Regions from separate parts of the Lutispora sp. QWL-02 genome, predicted to be linked through region 2. Evidence: a T-box and tRNA genes for the amino acid it is inferred to sense, from the RefSeq annotation. Region 2 holds a T-box; the other holds one or more tRNA genes.
What was found. A T-box is a leader RNA that pairs with one kind of tRNA and senses whether it is charged. The one in region 2 lies ahead of asnS (asparagine--tRNA ligase), so its partner is inferred to be a tRNA-Asn.
Positions count from the first base shown of each region.

Region 1: it encodes a tRNA-Asn, which carries the amino acid that the T-box ahead of asnS (asparagine--tRNA ligase) is inferred to sense. The anticodon was not compared.

Region 1 is NZ_CM177762.1:189,677-199,792, forward strand. It holds gene AC4HCY_RS00795 (TRAP transporter substrate-binding protein) at 1-969, opposite strand, end outside; gene ilvD (dihydroxy-acid dehydratase) at 1,057-2,718, opposite strand; gene AC4HCY_RS00805 (FadR/GntR family transcriptional regulator) at 3,214-3,903, shown strand; tRNA gene AC4HCY_RS00810 (tRNA-Asn) at 3,978-4,053, opposite strand; rRNA gene rrf (5S ribosomal RNA) at 4,061-4,177, opposite strand; rRNA gene AC4HCY_RS00820 (23S ribosomal RNA) at 4,371-7,699, opposite strand; tRNA gene AC4HCY_RS00825 (tRNA-Ile) at 7,920-7,996, opposite strand; tRNA gene AC4HCY_RS00830 (tRNA-Ala) at 8,130-8,205, opposite strand; rRNA gene AC4HCY_RS00835 (16S ribosomal RNA) at 8,556-10,078, opposite strand.
Region 2 is NZ_CM177762.1:3,694,366-3,704,481, forward strand. It holds gene AC4HCY_RS17595 (sugar phosphate isomerase/epimerase family protein) at 1-363, opposite strand, end outside; gene AC4HCY_RS17600 (GNAT family N-acetyltransferase) at 667-1,248, opposite strand; gene AC4HCY_RS17605 (HD domain-containing protein) at 1,371-1,619, opposite strand; gene asnS (asparagine--tRNA ligase) at 1,969-3,360, opposite strand; T-box leader at 3,546-3,758, opposite strand; gene AC4HCY_RS17615 (MATE family efflux transporter) at 3,807-5,198, opposite strand; gene AC4HCY_RS17620 (MarR family winged helix-turn-helix transcriptional regulator) at 5,189-5,662, opposite strand; gene AC4HCY_RS17625 (aconitase X swivel domain-containing protein) at 5,794-6,219, opposite strand; gene AC4HCY_RS17630 (aconitase X catalytic domain-containing protein) at 6,219-7,499, opposite strand; gene AC4HCY_RS17635 (DUF6282 family protein) at 7,546-8,415, opposite strand; gene AC4HCY_RS17640 (carbon-nitrogen hydrolase family protein) at 8,494-9,309, opposite strand; gene AC4HCY_RS17645 (YkvI family membrane protein) at 9,323-10,116, opposite strand, start outside.

The DNA.
Region 1 (10,116 bases), 1.0 Mb from region 2:
TGCTTTGAAGCTTTCCAGATCCGGTTCCTTGATTATTGTCATCCCGTTTTGTTCCAGTTCAGCCATTTGCTTTTCTTCATTCTGTGCAACCCATTCACGCTCATATTCTGCAGCCTCTTGAGCCGAATCTGCGAATATTTTCTGTACATCTCCAGGCAAGCTGTTGAATTTGTCAAGGCTCATGGTGATCAGTGCAGCCGCATAAGCATGGCGAGTCATAGTAACATATTTCTGCGATTCCCAAAGCTTGAAGGCATGAATTACATTAACAGGGTTTTCCTGTCCTTGAATAGTCTTTTGCTGTAAAGCGGTAAGTGCTTCAGTCCATGCCATAGGCACAGTGTTTACTCCTAATGCTCCAAAAGTAGCTATGTAAACCTCATTTTCCATGACTCGAATCTTTAAATCCTTGATATCGGCTGCTTTTTCTACAGGGCGAACACTGTTGGTGAGATTGCGGAAACCCCTCTCTGCATAGGCAAGCCCCTTGAGCTGTGCAGCTTCTAATTTAGCAAGCAACTCCTTGCCTATCTCGCCATCAAGGACTTTGTATACATCCTCATTGCTGCTGAACAGGAAAGGCATGTCCAAAACACCCATTTCAGGTGCAAAGTTAACAAAAGGCCCGCTTGTTATTATCCCCATGTCAAGAGTGCCCATCTGCATGCCCTCTAACATGGTTCGCTCGTCTCCCAGAGCAGCGTTGGGATAGATTTCGATTTTATAAGCATTATTAGTGCGTTGTGCCACCAGCTCTGCAAACTTTTCAGCAGCGATCTGGAAGCTGTCTTGTTCGTTGACAGTAGTACCTAATTTGATGACAACTGATTTGCCAGGAGCCTCAGCAGCAGGTGTTTCTGAGGCAGGTGCTCCTCCTGAAGATGGTGCTGCTTTCTGCGCACAGGAAGCAAGACCAAATACCATGATTAAAGTCAATAGTACAGCCATTATACGTTGCATTTTTTTCATATTCTTAGCCCCCTTAATTTTTTTATATTCTGCCTCGCTATTGTATATAGCGAAGGAATAGAATTCAAAACAGCAATATACTTTCGTCTATTCTCCAAATATTGCTCCGGTGTTAGCAGAGGTAACCATTTTGCGGTAACGCTTGAGATACCCGTTCGGTACAGGTTTTTCCAAAGGTACAAACTTGGCTTTTCTGGCAGCTATGGTTTTTTCATCTACTAAGAGCTCCAATTTATTGTTGGGAATATCGATACTGATGGTATCTCCTTCTTCTATAATACCGATCAAACCTCCGGCAGCAGCTTCAGGTGATATATGGCCTATTGCTGCCCCTCTGGATGCACCGGAAAATCTCCCGTCAGTAATCAGTGCTACGGTATTGTCCAGGCCCATGCCTGCGATAACAGATGTCGGCGTAAGCATTTCCCGCATGCCGGGGCCCCCTTTAGGTCCCTCGTAGCGTACTACAACTACATCTCCCGCTGCCACTTTGCCTGCCATAAGAGCCTCTACGCACTCTTCTTCGCTATTATAGACTTTGGCAGGGCCGCTATGGACCATCATCTCCGGCAGTACGGCGCCTTTTTTTACTACTGCACCGTCTAAGGCCAGGTTGCCCCAAAGAATCGCAAGCCCGCCATCAGGCGAATATGCATTTTCACGGCTTCTTATAATACTATGATCCTTAACAAATGCATCTTTAATATTTTCACCAACTGTCTTGCCGGTCACAGTCATGCAATCGGTATGTATCAGGCCGTATTTGTCCAGCTCCTTCAACACAGCAGGAAGGCCGCCTGCCTGCCATAGATCTACTAAACAATCGGAGCCTGCAGGGCTTAGCTTAACTAATTGAGGTGTTGCCTTGCTTATGCTGTTTATATCTTCCAGGTTGACTTCGATACCGGCCGAATGTGCAATAGCAGGAAGATGAAGCACCGTATTGGATGAGCAGCCTAATGCCATATCTGCCGTAAGGGCATTATGCAATGCATCAGGCGTTATAATATCCCTGGGAAGAATATTCTTTCCCAGCAGTTCCATCACCCTCATGCCCGCTTCCTTAGCAAGCCGTATGCGGGAAGCGTGGACAGCGGGAACAGTTCCGTTGCCGGGCAAGCCCATTCCGATTACCTCTGTCATACAATTCATTGAATTGGCTGTGAACATTCCTGCGCATGAGCCGCAGCCCGGACATGAATACTCTTCTATCTCAGCCGCATCCTCCGCAGTCATCTTGTTTGCACCCACTGAACCTACCGCCTCAAATGCGCTTGTAACCGTAAGCTTTTTGTTGTTACTATAACCGGGCATCATTGGACCTCCGCTGACAAATATGCTGGGTATATTTAATCTTAATGCAGCCATCAGCATCCCGGGCACGATTTTGTCACAGTTAGGAACAAATACCAGAGCATCAAAGGGATGTGCCATTGCCATTATTTCTATAGAATCCGCAATATGTTCCCGGCTGATCAGTGAATATTTCATCCCCTCATGGCCCATTGCTATTCCATCACATACTCCAATTGCGGGGAATTGGAATGGTGTTCCCCCTGCCATCCGCACCCCGGCTTTAACTGCTTCCACAATGGTATCCAGGTGGAGATGCCCCGGGATAATATCATTCTGGGCATTTACAATACCGATCATAGGCTGTCGTATTTCTTTGTCCGTCAATCCTAAAGCCTTGAACAGCGCCCTGTGTGGAATCCTCGTCACACCTGCCTTCATTTGGTCACTTCTCATATTCTCTTTCCTCCGTTTCAAGTCCAAGTAATATATTTGGATTTTAAATTCTATATAAGTTGCAATAAATACGTTACATAGCTTTTATATTGACTGATAACGATTGCGGAAGCTCCGAGACTTAGACTTTTGTAAGCTTGCATAGGGTTGCGTCAAAACTAACAAATTCTAAGTCCCTTCACGATGCACTCTTTTATCAGTTAATATAAGCTTACTGCTGTAAAATATTTAATGCGGTATATATACATTAAATTATACGTCATATGATGTCTATATGGTTTGATTTAACACTTAATAGGGTTTTCAAGAATCGTTTGCAAACGTTGTATGATGTCTTAACGAAATTTTATCCTTTATTCAGCGATATGTCAACATTTTTATATTATTATGCATAGAGACATACTATGTATCAGGCTAATAAAAAATAAATACTGAGTTTTGAAAACAAATGTGGTATAATGTCTATATAATTTATTTGGAAAAAAGGAGAAATAAATGGCTAACAACTTTATTCCTATTTCCCAAAACATTGCAAATATAATAAGCGATATGATCTTTTTGGAAAAAAGGTATAAACCCAATGATAAGCTTCCCAATGAAAACCAGCTTGCCGAAGAGCTAGGAGTGAGCCGCACAACAATACGTGAGGCCGTAAAAACGCTTGTTGCAAACGGTGTATTGACAATAGAGCGGGGACGGGGCACTTTTGTTACGGCAAATCCATATGTACAAAATGATCCCTTTGGCATTTCTTATTTAGAGGATAAAAAGAAGCTGGTGCATAACTGGTTTGAGATGCGGCTTATACTGGAGCCTGCCAATGTTCGTCTTGTAGTGGAGCGGGCAAGCGATGAGGAGATCAGAGAAATTATTTCATATGAACGCAAAGCTGCAGAGCTGATTCTGGCCGGTGAACCATATGCTGAAGCAGATCAGCAATTTCATGCCGCGATTGCAAAAGCAACACATAATAGTGTTATTGAGCTCATGCTGCCCGCTATAGAGGCCTCCATAAGCGATGCTATCAATACGGCAGTATATGCGGGGACACATGAGCTTTCTTCCGAGAACGCCCTGACCAACCATCGTCTCATCTCCCATTTCATTGAACAGCGGGATGCCAATGGTGCTGCCCTCGCCATGTATTATCATATTAAAAGAGGTATCACCGATATGGGCTGCTAGCATAATAAAATAAAACCGTAACAAGATATAGATTCTGTTACGGTTTTATAATTATTGTTCCAAAAAATAAAAAATGGCTCCTCAAGTTGGACTCGAACCAACGACCCTGCGGTTAACAGCCGCATGCTCTACCGACTGAGCTATTGAGGAGTATTGAACCCGGCGACGACCTACTCTCCCGGGACCCTGCGGTCCAAGTACCATCGGCACTAGAGAGCTTAACTTCTGTGTTCGGCATGGGAACAGGTGTGGCCTCTCTGTTATTGTCACCGGATAATTTGCTATGAGGTATTCCTTTTGGGTCAGCCTCTAGTCTATGGCTTCTGGCCTCTAGATTAGGGCATTCCCTTGGGGTCTTTTTTTCTAGCTAGCAGCCAGTGGCTAGTAGCTAGCGGCTCGCAGCTTAAGGCTGCGTGCACCTTCAAAACTACACAATATCTGAGCTTTGTTTGTCTGAAGAATATTTTTAGATCAAGCCCTCGACCTATTAGTATCGGTCAGCTGCATACATTGCTGTACTTACACCTCCGACCTATCTACCACGTGGTCTACATGGGGTCTTACCAGATTACTCTGTGGGAAATCTCATCTTGAAGCCGGCTTCGCGCTTAGATGCCTTCAGCGCTTATCCGTTCCGAACTTAGCTACTCAGCTATGCCCTTGGCAGGACAACTGATACACCAGAGGTTCGTCCATCCCGGTCCTCTCGTACTAAGGACAGATCTCCTCAAATTTCCTGCGCCCGCGACGGATAGGGACCGAACTGTCTCACGACGTTCTGAACCCAGCTCGCGTGCCGCTTTAATGGGCGAACAGCCCAACCCTTGGGACCTACTCCAGCCCCAGGATGCGACGAGCCGACATCGAGGTGCCAAACCTCCCCGTCGATGTGGACTCTTGGGGGAGATAAGCCTGTTATCCCCGAGGTAGCTTTTATCCGTTGAGCGATGGCCCTTCCACTCGGTACCACCGGATCACTAAGCCCTACTTTCGTATCTGCTCGAGTTGTCTCTCTTGCAGTTAAGCTCCCTTTTGCCTTTGCACTCTGCGAATGATTTCCAACCATTCTGAGGGAACCTTTGGACGCCTCCGTTACTCTTTGGGAGGCGACCGCCCCAGTCAAACTGCCCGCCTGGCTATGTCCCATGACCAGTTATATGGCCACTGGTTAGAATTTCAGTATCTCAAGAGTGGTATCCCAACGGTGACTCCATTAAGACTGGCGTCTTAATTTCTCAGTCTCCCACCTATCCTGTACATGAAATACCGAAACCCAATGCCAAGCTACAGTAAAGCTCTACGGGGTCTTTCCGTCCAATCGCGGGTAACTAGCATCTTCACTAGTACTACAATTTCGCCGAGCGCGTTGTCGAGACAGTGCCCAAGTCGTTACGCCATTCGTGCGGGTCAGAACTTACCTGACAAGGAATTTCGCTACCTTAGGACCGTTATAGTTACGGCCGCCGTTTACTGGGGCTTAAGTTCATACCTTCGCTTGCGCTAAGCATTCCCCTTAACCTTCCAGCACCGGGCAGGCGTCAGCCCCTATACTTCATCTTTCGATTTAGCAGAGACCTGTGTTTTTGCTAAACAGTCGCTTGGGCCTTTTCACTGCGACTCTATCTCTAGAGTACCCCTTCTCCCGAAGTTACGGGGTTATTTTGCCGAGTTCCTTAACAACGCTTCTCTCGCTCGTCTTAGGATTCTCTCCTCATCTACCTGTGTCGGTTTGCGGTACGGGCACCTAGTTTCTCGTTAGCAGCTTTTCTTGACAGTGTGAAATCAGATGCTTCGTTACTTGGATTTCACTCCCCTTTACACATCAGCCTTATGACATACGGTCTTTCCTGTATGTCAGCCTTTGTGCTTGGACACGGATTACCAACACCGTGCTCATCTTATCCTCCTGCGTCACTGCTTCCTTCATGCGATTCTAGGTGGTATCGGAATGTCAACCGATTGTCCATCGGATACGCTATACGCCTCTCCTTAGGTCCCGACTTACCCTGAGCGGACGAACCTTCCTCAGGAATCCTTAGATTTTCGACGGTTAAGATTCTCACTTAACTTTCGCTACTTATACCAGCATTCTCTCTTCTATGCAGTCCACTACTCCTTTCGGTATAGCTTCAGCCTACATAGAATGCTCCCCTACCCCTTTGAGAAGTGGGAAGTCAGGTGTGAGATTTGAGATTTTTAGCCATTCTTCCATTTTTCGATCGTCGATATTATCTGCTTCCTCACTGCTATATATTGTTCGGTTATTTCTTTATGTGTACTTTCATCTATATAGCCTAAGTCTTTGCTCATATCCATCAGTACCTCTATCTCATTGCATGACCCTAATGCCATTCTTAGAAATCTCTTAAAGTCTGCAATTGATTCTTTCTTTCCATAGCCTTCTGCTATGTTTAACGGTACTGACATTGCTGATCTTCTTATCTGGCTTCCTATCTCATACTTTTCATACTCTGGGTATTTAAGTGTTAATGTGTGAACTTTTATGCTTAGTTCATAGGATTTTTGATATATTCTCATATCCTTAAAGCCTTTTATCATTCCCACTTCTCACCTCTCACTTCCCACTTCTCAAAAGCCATAGCTTCGGTACCAAACTTTAGCCCCGGACATTTTCGGCGCATGACCACTTGACCAGTGAGCTATTACGCACTCTTTCAATGAGTGGCTGCTTCTAAGCCAACATCCTGGTTGTCTGTGTAGTCACACATCCTTTTCCACTTAGTTTGGATTTGGGGACCTTAGCTGATGGTCTGGGCTCTTTCCCTTTTGACCACGGATCTTATCATTCGTAGTCTGACTCCCAATGAGCAAATCTTCGGCATTCGGAGTTTGATAGGGTTCGGTAACCTTAAAAGCCCCTAGCCCATTCAGTGCTCTACCTCCGAGATTCTCCATTGAGGCTAGCCCTAAAGCTATTTCGGGGAGAACCAGCTATCTCCGAGTTCGATTGGAATTTCTCCGCTATCCACAGCTCATCCCCCGTTTTTTCAACAACGGTGAGTTCGGGCCTCCATTGAATTTTACTTCAACTTCACCCTGTCCATGGATAGGTCACCCGGTTTCGGGTCTGCAATAGCTAACTTTACGCCCTATTAAGGCTCGCTTTCGCTTCGGCTTCAGACCAAAAGTCCTTAACCTCGCTAGCCATCGCAACTCGCTGGTCCGTTCTACAAAAAGTACGCGGTCACACTTAAATGTGCTCCCACCGATTGTAAGCATACGGTTTCAGGTTCTTTTTCACTCCCCTCCCGGGGTTCTTTTCACCTTTCCCTCACGGTACTGTGCGCTATCGGTCACCAGGTAGTATTTAGCCTTGGGAGGTGGGCCTCCCGTCTTCCCACTAGGTTTCTCGTTCCTCGTGGTACTCTGGATTCCGGCTTCCATATTTCCCTTTTCGCCTACAGGATTTTTACCTTCTGCGATTGAGCTTTCCAGCTCTATTCGGCTAAGGGTCTTATGGTTTATGCCGGTCCTAACCCCAAAGTGGTTTCCCTCTTTGGTTTGGGCTCTTCCCCGTTCGCTCGCCGCTACTTAGGGAATCGATGTTTCTTTCTTTTCCTCGGGGTACTTAGATGTTTCAGTTCCCCCGGTGTCCCTTCATACAGCTATTTTATTGACTGTATGATACCTAAGCATTACCTTAGGTGAGTTTCCTCATTCGGAGATCTGTGGGTCATGGCCTATTTGCGGCTTACCACAGCTTTTCGCAGCTTGTCACGTCCTTCTTCGGCTCCTGGTGCCAAGGCATCCACCATATGCTCTTATTAGCTTGATCAGTGTTTTTCCTCAGCTTTAGTAGTAGTACAGTATCTACATACTGTTACCTCTTCTTTTTCTCAGTATTGTGCAGTTTTCAAGGTGCATTTAGACGAGCCCTTAGTATTCCTTATAGGTCTGTTTTCAGGTTTCAGGAATTAAAAGCTCAAGTCTCAAGTTTAGTTCCCAGCCCTCAGTTTTCTGAGTTCTGAGTTCTGACTTCTTAGCTCTGACGTTTATGGTGGGCTCAAGTGGACTCGAACCACCGACCTCACGCTTATCAGGCGTGCGCTCTAACCGCCTGAGCTATGAGCCCATTATTGACGATTCCTTTTCCGTCTGAGCTCAGGTTATAGATCTCAGATTTCAGGATTCAGTGCTCTATCTCATTCTAAGTTCTCAGTTCCCGTTCTTCTGAGTTCTGAGTTCTTAGCTCTGAGTTCTAAATTTGGTGGAGATGAGCGGAATCGAACCGCTGACCCCCTGCTTGCAAGGCAGGTGCTCTCCCAGCTGAGCTACACCCCCATTTATGACGAGCCCTTGGTATTCCTCAAGGGTCAGTCTTTAGTCCCTGGTCTTTAGTCTCTAGATTTGAGCATTCCTTTTGGGTCATTGAACGGTCAAGACCGTTCATTACTAGTGACTGATGACTAGCGACTTTTCAGAGCATGGGCTCTGAAAACTAATCAGTATCAGATATGTGTATTCTTTTGGGTAGTTATATTGGGTCAGCTTCTAGCTTCTGGCCTCTTGCTTCTGGCATTTAGGTATTCCTCTTGGGTCTGCCTTGTTTGCCAGCGGCTAGTGGCTAGCAGCCAGTGGCTAGTCCATCGACCATAGGATTATGAGAGTGTTACTTCTCATGTGCTCCTTAGAAAGGAGGTGATCCAGCCGCACCTTCCGATACGGCTACCTTGTTACGACTTCACCCCAGTCATTGGCTTCACCTTCGACGGCTCTCTCCTTGCGGTTAAGTCACCGGCTTCGGGTGCTTCCAACTCCCATGGTGTGACGGGCGGTGTGTACAAGGCCCGGGAACGTATTCACCGCGACATGCTGATTCGCGATTACTAGCAACTCCGACTTCATGTTCTCGGGTTGCAGAGAACAATCTGAACTGGGAGTATTTTTTAGGGATTTGCTTGCCATCACTGGTTTGCTTCCCGTTGTTATACCCATTGTAGCACGTGTGTAGCCCAGAACATAAGGGGCATGATGATTTGACGTCATCCCCACCTTCCTCCGAATTGTCTCCGGCAGTCTACTTAGAGTGCTCAACCAAATGTTAGCAACTAAGTATAGGGGTTGCGCTCGTTGCGGGACTTAACCCAACATCTCACGACACGAGCTGACGACAACCATGCACCACCTGTCTTCCTGTCCCGAAGGATTTCATCCCATTACGGATTATGCAGGAGATGTCAAGTTCTGGTAAGGTTCTTCGCGTTGCTTCGAATTAAACCACATGCTCCGCTGCTTGTGCGGGCCCCCGTCAATTCCTTTGAGTTTCAACCTTGCGGCCGTACTCCCCAGGCGGGATACTTATTGCGTTTACTGCGGCACGGAAGGGGTCGATACCTCCCACACCTAGTATCCATAGTTTACAGCGTGGACTACCAGGGTATCTAATCCTGTTTGCTCCCCACGCTTTCGCGCCTCAGCGTCAGTTATCGTCCAGAAAGCCGCCTTCGCCACTGGTGTTCCTCCTAATATCTACGCATTTCACCGCTACACTAGGAATTCCGCTTTCCTCTCCGACACTCGAGCCCATCAGTTTCATATGCAATCCCCAAGTTGAGCCTGGGGGTTTCACATCTGACTTAACAGGCCGCCTACGCGCCCTTTACGCCCAGTAATTCCGGACAACGCTCGCCACCTACGTATTACCGCGGCTGCTGGCACGTAGTTAGCCGTGGCTTCCTCTTTTGGTACCGTCATTATCGTCCCAAAAGACAGGAGTTTACAATCCGAAAACCTTCGTCCTCCACGCGGCGTTGCTGCATCAGAGTTTCCTCCATTGTGCAATATTCCCCACTGCTGCCTCCCGTAGGAGTCTGGACCGTGTCTCAGTTCCAGTGTGGCCGTTCATCCTCTCAGATCGGCTACTGATCGTCGCCTTGGTAGGCTTCTACCCCACCAACTAGCTAATCAGGCGCGGGCCCATCTTAAAGCGGATTTCTCCTTTGATTACAAAGTCATGCGACTTTCTAATGTTATGCGGTATTAGCACCGATTTCTCGGTGTTATCCCCCTCTTTAAGGCAGGTTGCCCACGTGTTACTCACCCGTCCGCCACTAAAATCCGTCAATAGTAAACTACTTCCGCATTTCCGTTCGACTTGCATGTGTTAGGCACGCCGCCAGCGTTCGTCCTGAGCCAGGATCAAACTCTCTAATTAATATCTTAAAATCATTATTTCTAATGCTTTTATACATT
Region 2 (10,116 bases):
AAACTTAAAGCTTCTTTTTATCCAATTTGGTGGGTAGCTTGTCTTAGGCACATACCCATGATGTAACACAAGATTTTGAGCCTTCAATTTTTTAGCGGCACCATAAGCATACTCAAATCTGTTCCTTGTTACCTCTCTAATCATCTTATCAGAACTACCCAGACATAAATCCGCAAAAGGACCATGGACTGATTTGCTTTTAACATTTTTTATAGCATCAATATGTTTTTTTAATCCATCAATCTCTTTTTCAAGGTACTCTGGATCATAAAATGATTGTACCTCAATACCTAAAGAATATTCCTGACATAATAATATAACGTCCAATAAATCTGTATCATCACACAAAATTATTTCCTTCATAAATACCTCCTAGTTTATATATAATCTTGGAGGCCTTACCTATTAAGAGGCCGCCAAAACATCGCTCCTCCAAACCTCACAAAGTCCTGTTTATCTATTGTACAATATATAAAAAATACGCAGTATTTTTTATGGCTGCGAGGCACGGGGTACGGGGTACGAGGGTTAGGGTATTCCTTTTGGGTCAGACCCCAGAGCTCTGCTATAACACTCGTACCAAGACCACATAGAAGTGACCCTAGGCTACGCACCTCGTACCCAAAAAAAATTGCTTCGCAATAAGCGGTGTGGTGCCTTATAAAGCTACAGGCGTTTTCGCATCACAAATCTTTGGTCTGTCTCCTTATATAAAGCGAATCCAAACTTTTTATATAAATCTAATGGGCCAACATAATCATAATATACATTGCTTTCCCTTTTATTTGGATAAGCTTCTATGTAATCAAAACCATCTTGTATGGCTTCTTCACAGACGCAGCTTAAAAGCTGTATCGCAATACCTTTTCTTCGCATATCGGGTGCCACAGTAAAGCAAAATATTGATTTAATTTTTAAATTTGAATCATAAGCTTTATCATTCTTTGATATTAGCTGCCAACCCCCACATTTCAAACAGTCTGATTTGCGATTAGCATTGCACCATCCGACAACCTTATTCTCACAATATGCTAAATAGCCTTGTATTTTTCCGCTTTTAACATACTTTATTACATATTCTCTCCTTACATCCAGAGATGAAAAATCCCTACCCGCATTAGCTTCACTACAGTAATTAAGGCAATAACAACGATCCCATTCCTTATTATCTGTATGGGCTACATTTTCAAAAAAATACAGATAATCATCTAACAGTTCGGGGGTAAGCCTACATATTCGTATACTCATAATTAACCTCTCTTCTCCGCCAAATATAATATAAATTTATTGTGATACCTTCCCCAGCAATCCACGCATGACACAGTGGCTCACCGGCCGATTACGCCTAACGTTTACGCATGGTCAACGTTTCATTTACTTACTATACTATGCCTCATGCTTGTAACCCCAAATCTTCTCCCAATGTCGTGTAATATACCTAAAATGAGTGCCGTCTCAGGGTCCAGATTATAACAATCCTGTGCAATTAATTGTGCGGCTTTACCTACATACATTGAATGTTCTATCCATTTACCTGGATTTAATTTTCGTCCATGGTCTAATAGGATTTTTGCTTCTTCTAAAGTAGGTATATGTTTTCTTATATCTGTTTCACCCATCTTAAATTCAACCCCGTTCTATTTTTCCTTTCATCAGTATTGCAGATAATGTCTCGGCTTGCCGCCATATCTGAACCGGCCTTATAAGGGATACCCCTTGCCGGTGCTCGCACCCGGTGAAGGTATGTGACTACTTATTTTTTATTTGCCACTCATCTTTTGAAATAGACATTTCATATAAAATGCATCCTGTGCCGGTCGTTGGGCCATTTTACTGACAGCTGTCCCTATTCATTCGTTGTCAAAATATTGCAACATATTGTCCATATTATACCATATATGTTAGCTCTTCAACATGCTTTCCTAAATAAAACAAAATAGCGGAGAATTAATTCTCCGCTACACTATATTAAAATTCTGCACTTCCTACCGTTCTCGGGAAGGGTATTACGTCTCTGATGTTGCCTATTCCTGTCAGATACATGATCATTCTCTCGAAGCCCAAACCATAGCCAGCATGTTTGGTTCCGCCGTATTTGCGCAGCTCCATATACCACCAGTAGTCTTCCTTATTGAATCCCAGTTCTTCCATTTTCTTTTCCAGGACTTCGTATCTTTCTTCTCTCTGGCTGCCTCCTATGATTTCTCCGATTCCGGGCACCAGCAGATCCATAGCAGCTACCGTCTTATTGTCGTCATTAAGCCTCATATAGAAGGCTTTGATCTCTTTAGGATAATTGATAACAAACACCGGCTTTTTAAATATCTGCTCTGTCAGGTATCTTTCATGTTCTGTCTGAAGATCTATTCCCCATTCTACCGGATATTCGAATTCCTTGCCCGATTTTTTCAGCAAATCCACAGCTTCTGTGTAGGTCACTCTGCCAAAGTCAGAGTTCACTATGTTATCTAACCTTTCCAGCAAGGTGTTGTCTATAAACTGGTTGAAAAATGCCATCTCTTCGGGGGCATTCTCCAATACATAGCTTATCACATATTTCATCATGTCCTCTGCTAATGCCATGTTGTCTTCCAAATCTGCAAAGGCTATTTCAGGCTCTATCATCCAAAACTCTGCTGCATGCCGTGCAGTGTTGGAGTTTTCTGCCCTAAAAGTCGGTCCAAAGGTGTATACATCTCTGAAAGCCAAAGCGAATGTCTCTGCCTCCAACTGTCCGCTAACTGTCAGATTGGTTTCCTTGCCAAAGAAGTCTTCTTTAGTGTCTATTTTGCCGTCCTGGGTCCTTGGCAGGTTATCAAGATCAAGGGTAGTTACTCTGAACATCTCGCCTGCCCCTTCGGCGTCACTCCCGGTTATGAGTGGGGTATGAACATACACAAAGCCTCTTTCGTTGAAGAATTTGTGTATTGCAAAGGCTGCCAGGGATCTCACCCTGAATACGGCAGAAAAGGTGTTGCTCCTGGGTCTTAGATGAGCTATCGTCCTTAAGTATTCCATAGTATGCCTCTTCTTTTGCAAAGGATAATCCGGTGTGGACAGCCCTTCTATCACAATCTTTTCTGCCTTTATCTCAAAGGGCTGCTTTGCTCCCGGAGTCAGCTCAAGCTTGCCTTCGACATAAAGAGATGAGCTTATGTTCAGCTTTGCTATATCTTTGAAGTTATCCAGTTCTTCGCCGAATACGACTTGAACACTCTTAAAAAAGCTTCCGTCGTAAAGCTCTATAAAGCCAAAATTCTTTGATACCCTTATATTCCTTACCCAGCCTGCTACTGTAATGGATTTTCCTGCATAGCTTTCGGTATCCCTGTATAAGCTTTTTACATATACTGTTTTCATTTTATATAACCTCCTAATTTGATTTTGGTTACGGTTAACACGGATTAACATGGTTTTCAATCTCCTCTGCACTATCTTGATAGATCAACATAATATACCTGCCGTGAAAATCCGTGAAATATTCCGTGTCTTGGCCTGGTCTCCGTCTCCCTTTAACAAAAAAATAAAAATCTCTCGCCCCCCCATAAAGGGACGAAAGATAATATTCCGCGGTACCACCCTGCTTGCCTGCTAGGCCTGCTCAAACCCAATAACGGCGGGCACCGTCTGAGCCTACTCTCCATTGGATTTCGGTCAGATGCTCCGGGACGTTCCTCCATACAACCTCGTATCGGCTCCCACCTTCCGCCGACTCTCTAAAACAAAAGCTGTATTTTGCTTCCCTTCATAGCCTGTAAATAGTATTAACAAACATTATAATATTGATACCCGCACTTGTCAATCACCTAGATGTCTCCCAATCGCGGATCAGTATTTACCCTTTCATTTTCATGCTGTTTGTCCAAATGCTTCAGCTCAAAGACCAAGAATAAGGCGGTCAGTATCGATGAAAATAAGTCAGATATGGGACCTGCCGTAAAGAGGCCTTCCAGACCCATAAACTTAGGCAATATCAATATCATAGGTATCAGTATGAGCACCTGACGTGAAAGGCTCAGGAGCATGGACTGCTTTGGCTTTCCTACAGCCTGGAAATAGGCGGAGCTCACTACCTGAAAGCCTATTATGGGCATAAATAATAAAACTCTCCTCAAGCCTTTAGCGCCAAGAGCGATCAACTCAGGATCATTGCTGAAAATCCCGATTATCTGAGCTGAGAACAGCCTGGTCGATATAAAGCCTATGGTGACAACTATCGTCGCAGCCCCTATAGCATATTTTAAGGCGGTTTTCACTCTATCATATTTTTGGGCTCCATAATTGAAGCCTATAATAGGTTGGGCTCCCTGATTTATACCAAATACCACCATCATGAATATCATGGCTACGTTATTGATTATACCCATAGCTGATACTGCAATATCTCCTCCATAATATGACAGGCCCTTGTTCATGAAAATTATCAATACGCTGGAGGCCAGCTGCATGGAGAAAGGCGCTAAACCTATGGTGACTATGGATTTAATAATATCTTTTCTTATTTTCAAGTTAGGCTTTCTAATCTTCAAAAGGCTTTTGCCATAAAGGAAGTAATATAGCACCCAGATCGCAGAAACGGCCATAGATAATATAGTCGCAAGGGCTGCCCCCTGTATTCCCCATTTAAATACAAATATAAAAATGGGATCGAGTATGGTGTTAAGTATTGCTCCAATAAGCATTGTGATCATTGCGATCTTGGGATTGCCTTCCCCTCTGATGAAATTATTCATTCCCATTCCGATCATCTGAAATATTGCTCCATAAAGTATTATGCTCAAATAGCCTTGAGCATAGGGCATTACATCTTCACTGGCTCCAAAAATCTTGAGAAGGGGATTCATGAATATCAATCCAGCTATAGTCAGCAAAGCAGCTATGATTATCATACTTACCAGAGCATTGCCTAATATCAGCTCTGCATCTTCCTTCCTCTTCTGCCCCAATCTTATAGATATAAGTGAATTAGCACCTATACCGATCAACATGGAGAAAGCCATATTAATAACTATTATGGGAAAGCCCATTCTAACCCCGGCTATACCTAAAGGGCCTACTCCATTTCCTATGAAAACCATATCAACAAAGTTATAAAGTCCATTGACCAGCATTCCCACTATAGCCGGTATGGAAAACTTGAGCAGCAGCTTGGGTATTTCGCTTTCTCCCAGTAATTTTTCTCTTTCAACTATCTGCATAATACTCCTCCTGTCTCTTTTATGTCTCTTAAGATATTTCTGCTGAAACCGATGCTGTCGATCATCTTCGAGATGTCTTCCTGATCGATCTTGTCAAACATCTGCGCGAACTCTTTTTCATAGTTGCTCATCAAGGCCGAGATATATTCCTCTCCTTTCGGAGTCAAAAAAAGCCAGAGCTTTCGCCTGTCATCATTATCAGTTGCACGGTTTACAAATTCATGCTTTTCCAGTAAATCCACCAAGGTGGTCAGGCTTCCCCTTTGCATATCCAGGGCCCTTCCGAGCGCAGACGGTATTATTTTCCCCTGTTTTTTAATCATAAAAAGCGCTTTTTTCTGATTTTTGTTTAAACGCGGCTCAACATCATAGTCTTTGCGATATATACTCCCCATGGTCTGGTTATATAGAGGCATAAATTCAAACATCAGATAAAAAAGTTCTTTAAGCTTCTCGTGCTTCATTGGTTACCTCCAAAAACAAATAGTTAGAATTCTTACTATTAGAATTCTAACTATTTTATCGCTATTTGTCAATATGCTCAATGATATTATTTTATTTATACTTCTATATTCATTTTCAACTAATTAATTCTTCAATATTTAAACGTAATGAGCACCTCTCCTGTAGCACCATCAATTTTTATCCAGTCTCCTGTTTTGATTTTTACTACCGGATCTTCATCATCGGCAAAATCGGTAACAGCAGGAATACCCATACTTGCAACTGCAACACCTAGACGGGCATCCATGCGGGTGGAAATCCATCCCGCAGGCTTTACGCCTGCAATCTGAGCGCCCTTAAAGTGTGCTGAAAAACCGTTGGAACCCTTAGCACACGGGACAACCAAAATCGCATCGTTGATGCAAACTCCGTAATTGACATTACCCTTCTCGTAGATGACACCATCGGTATCTCCCAATGCACCGGAATTTCCGGCTATACTGTCGGGGCAAACAACAGCAGGACCTTCTGCGATTCCTGGATATGCACCGCGGGCTTTCAATCTAAATGTGTTCATTAGCCTTCCTCCCATCTGCCGTTATATGCAGCATCAATGCAGCTGAAAACCTCTCCGTAGTAGACAGGCACTTTTGTCTGATGTCTTATGCCGAAAGCCTGTTTCGCACCGAACATTACCATAGCAGTCGCATGCCTGTGGCTGTCTTCACGCATGACAATGGGGCAGGATCCTGTCAGGAGCGCAGCTCCGGTGTCCTCAATCAGCTTGGTGTAACCGTTGACTGCTGCCATCTCCTTGGTTGCATAGTCTGTCCATATCTGCAGTTCAACACCCTCAGGCAGCTTTTTTCCTTTTACATAAAGGGCAATCTCGCGAATTTCATCAAGAGAAATATGCGGGCAGCCTATGCTGACAAAGTCGACCTTGCTGCTTCCCTTGTCGCACAGAATAGAGAGTGATTCCTCCATATCCTTTTCGGTAACATGGATTTGATGCCTCGGTTTTTTCCCTCCAAGTGCCATATCCAGTGTTTGAGCCTCTGGTGTAAGGCCGACGATGTGACATATTTCCGCAGCACTTGTCACAGAAAGTGATGCGCACAATTGGCGCATCCTATTGATTTCAGCATTTTTTAATCCATTTACGATCACAGGCACCTCATGCTTGGGAAGCAGACGGCCCAGTGTAAAGCCCAGCAGATCCCACTCCATTTGTGTCTCCACTTCAAAATCCAAGGTAAATACACAAGTCGCATAGCGATTCTCCTTGATATGCATTCCCCATTTCGGAATTCTGCCGGTAATAGCCGCGCATACTGCAGCTTCAACTCCGTCGGAATTACCGCAGGCTCCAAAGATCGTATTGCTGATGACCACATTGCTCGACTCTGTCGTAACAAAATGCTCCCCCATCATCGGCACCCAACCCACGTAATAGGGAGTACAGGAATCTACTATTTTTACTCCCATTTCTTTTGTTGCCTCCAGATATTTGCGATTTCGTTCATGAAATTCCCTGGATAGATGGGTACGCTCATACTCTCTCAAATCGCAGCAGGCCGCACAGGTCTGTGTCTTACAGCACTCAGATACCTCCCCGAGCTCTACGATTTCATCACTGCACAGATAAAACTCCGAGAATATCTTTTTGTAGTCGGTGTCCTCTGCATAGCAATCCAGATAATGCTGCGCACCAATAAACAATGTCGCACGGGAAATCTGGCACAACTCCTCGGCGCCAAGCACCTCTGCATAACGTACTATAAACTGCATAGCCTTTTGTTTGAATTTTCCCATTTGACCGTCCAGCATTTGTTTTTCATAATCGGTTAAATGCACCAAAATATCTTCCTCCCTTCTACTTCATTGCACATATCCATTGTCCTTAAAGAGTGGGGTGGATCACTTCCTGAGGAACACGAACGATCATGTCGGTAATTTGCGGTTCAGTAATACCGCAGGACAAAAGCGTTTCAATGAAACGCAGCATTCCCTCTGCAGGACTCTCGAAGCCAGCTTGTCCTCTATCGGTAGCCAGATAGACATGCTTCGAGCCAAGAATTCGTATGGTGTGAGCCATATATTCTGCGGTGCATGCTCCTTCACAAATGTTAATCCAATTCTTCTCAATCAGCACACCCTTCTGCATCAACTGCTTCTGAACTGGAAGCGAAACAACCGTACGCTGCCATTCGGGATGGGTCAGCACCATCCGGACTCCGCGCTTTCTTCCCTGGGAGCAAAGCAGCATAGATTCCTCCGGGCTTAAATGGCCTGTCCCGAGACAGGCATCATACTTTTTTACAACATCAAAAATATCGTAAACCTCACTTCGCAGACAGCCGCTTTCATCCATCACACGGATTCCAGGGCGAGAAAAGAAGTCTCCCGGCATATTGCCGCTTAAAAGGCAGTGATATGAATCCCGTGTAGGCATCCACACATAGGAGGCCCCCATCTTTAGTGCACTTTCCACCGCGTAGGGGTTTAACCCGCCGACAGGATGATTCAGTGCCACAGCACCATATGCTCTCGCCTTAAAATCGGAGTACCTGCGGTTTACCAACACCGCACGGGCACCTGTAGGCTCATAATGTGATTTTATAAGAACTCCCGCCATACCGTATTCCTCGGCTTGTTCCAAAAGCTCAAAATCATCCAAAGAACGCTGGAAATGTGATGGTGCTGTATGAACATGCAAATCGTAAGCACCATATAATAATTCTGCAGCTTGAGTTCTACTACAATTTCGCATTATTCAATCCCCTTAAATAACTATTGAGCCAAAGCTTTCTTCGACTCAATAGTAAATATTTGTGGTCTTGATTAATTATTACAATTTGGCAAGCAATTCATAATCATCAGGATGACGATCAATCAGTATTGTGTTGTCCATCCTTTCCTTATACACGCGACCCATATCAATATCCTGATATAGGATCTCCTCCTTATCAACCGAACACATTGCCATAACATTTCCGATAGGATCCACAAATTGTGTAGAGCCACAAAACGGCGAATCCGGCAATACCCCGGTACAATTAATGAGAGCTATATAAACCGTATTATCCAGGGCTCGAACCATAGAAACCTTATTCATCCAGTCTTTAAAATAGGAGCCATCACGCCATGCAGCAGGACAAATAATTAAATCAGCTCCTTTGAGTGCAAGTATCCTTGTGGTTTCAGGAAAACATATATCATAACATATTACAATTCCAAACTTTCCATATTTAGTATGAAAAACTGGATACTCTCTCCCCCTTTGCAGATAAAGCTGCTCTTGTCCCACTAGATGAGTTTTGGAATAGTCTCCTAGGATCTTACCTTCATCATCAATCATAACTGCAGAATTCTGCACTATCCCTGTAGCTACAGCGAGCATAATTGGAGCAACTATATAAATATTTAACTCCTTTGCCAATGACCTCATACGAGTAATGGTATCTCCATCTATGGGTTCGGCAATTTGCTTCATTTTTTCATATCCAAAGCAATAATATCCGGTATTGAATCCTTCGGGAAGACAAACAAATTGAGCTCCATTGGCATGGGCTTCGCGAATCTTTTCTTCTGCTCTTCCAACATTATATTGGATATCGCAAAATTTGCATTCCATTTGAATCAGTGCCATTTTAAATTTATTCATAATATATACCTTTCTAGTTGTATTTCGCCTTTTTTTCTTGGTATTGCTTTGCAATAATAAATAGAACAAATACACCACCAATTACACCATAAGCTCCATAAACCAAGCCTAAAAGCTTATCAAAAGGAAGTAGCAGTGAGCACAATACAGAGACTGTTACCAGCACTGTTGCAAAAACATTATAATCATGGGTTTTTTCCTTTCTAAAGGAAACGCAAAGTGCAAACATAGATGGAACACAAGAAGAGTATATGCCAAGGAAAATTACCAGTATAAATGCATAACCCAAAATAGTAGAAATGCTATTTGCAATATATAGATTTGGAATCATTTGCTGACTAAGAACTTCAATATTTGTAAATGTTGCGCTAAACATCGTTGTTCCACCAAGACCATAAAGAATAACACCAAGAATACCACCATAAACTGCTTCTTTCTTCACCTTTACAGTAGTTGCCGTCGCCGCAAAGAAGGGTGCAGAATGCATAGGAGTGCAAGTAGTATAATAGAGTCCCGCTAGCCACCATGTAGGTGCAATACGGCTCATTTTCAAAGTAGGTGCAATTTCAATACCATGCTTCAAGCCATCAATATTATTAAATAAATAGTACATACCGGTGCCAAGTGCAAGTACGATAATAAATGGCCCCATGGTTCCTATTATATCCACCAGCTTTCGCAATCCTAGAATAATCGTGATCAAACAAAGCACACCTAAAATAATACTCCCAAGAGAAGATGAGATTCCGAAATGTTGATTTAGGGCTGCACCAAAGCCTGAAATCATAACTACCGGTGCAGAAAACA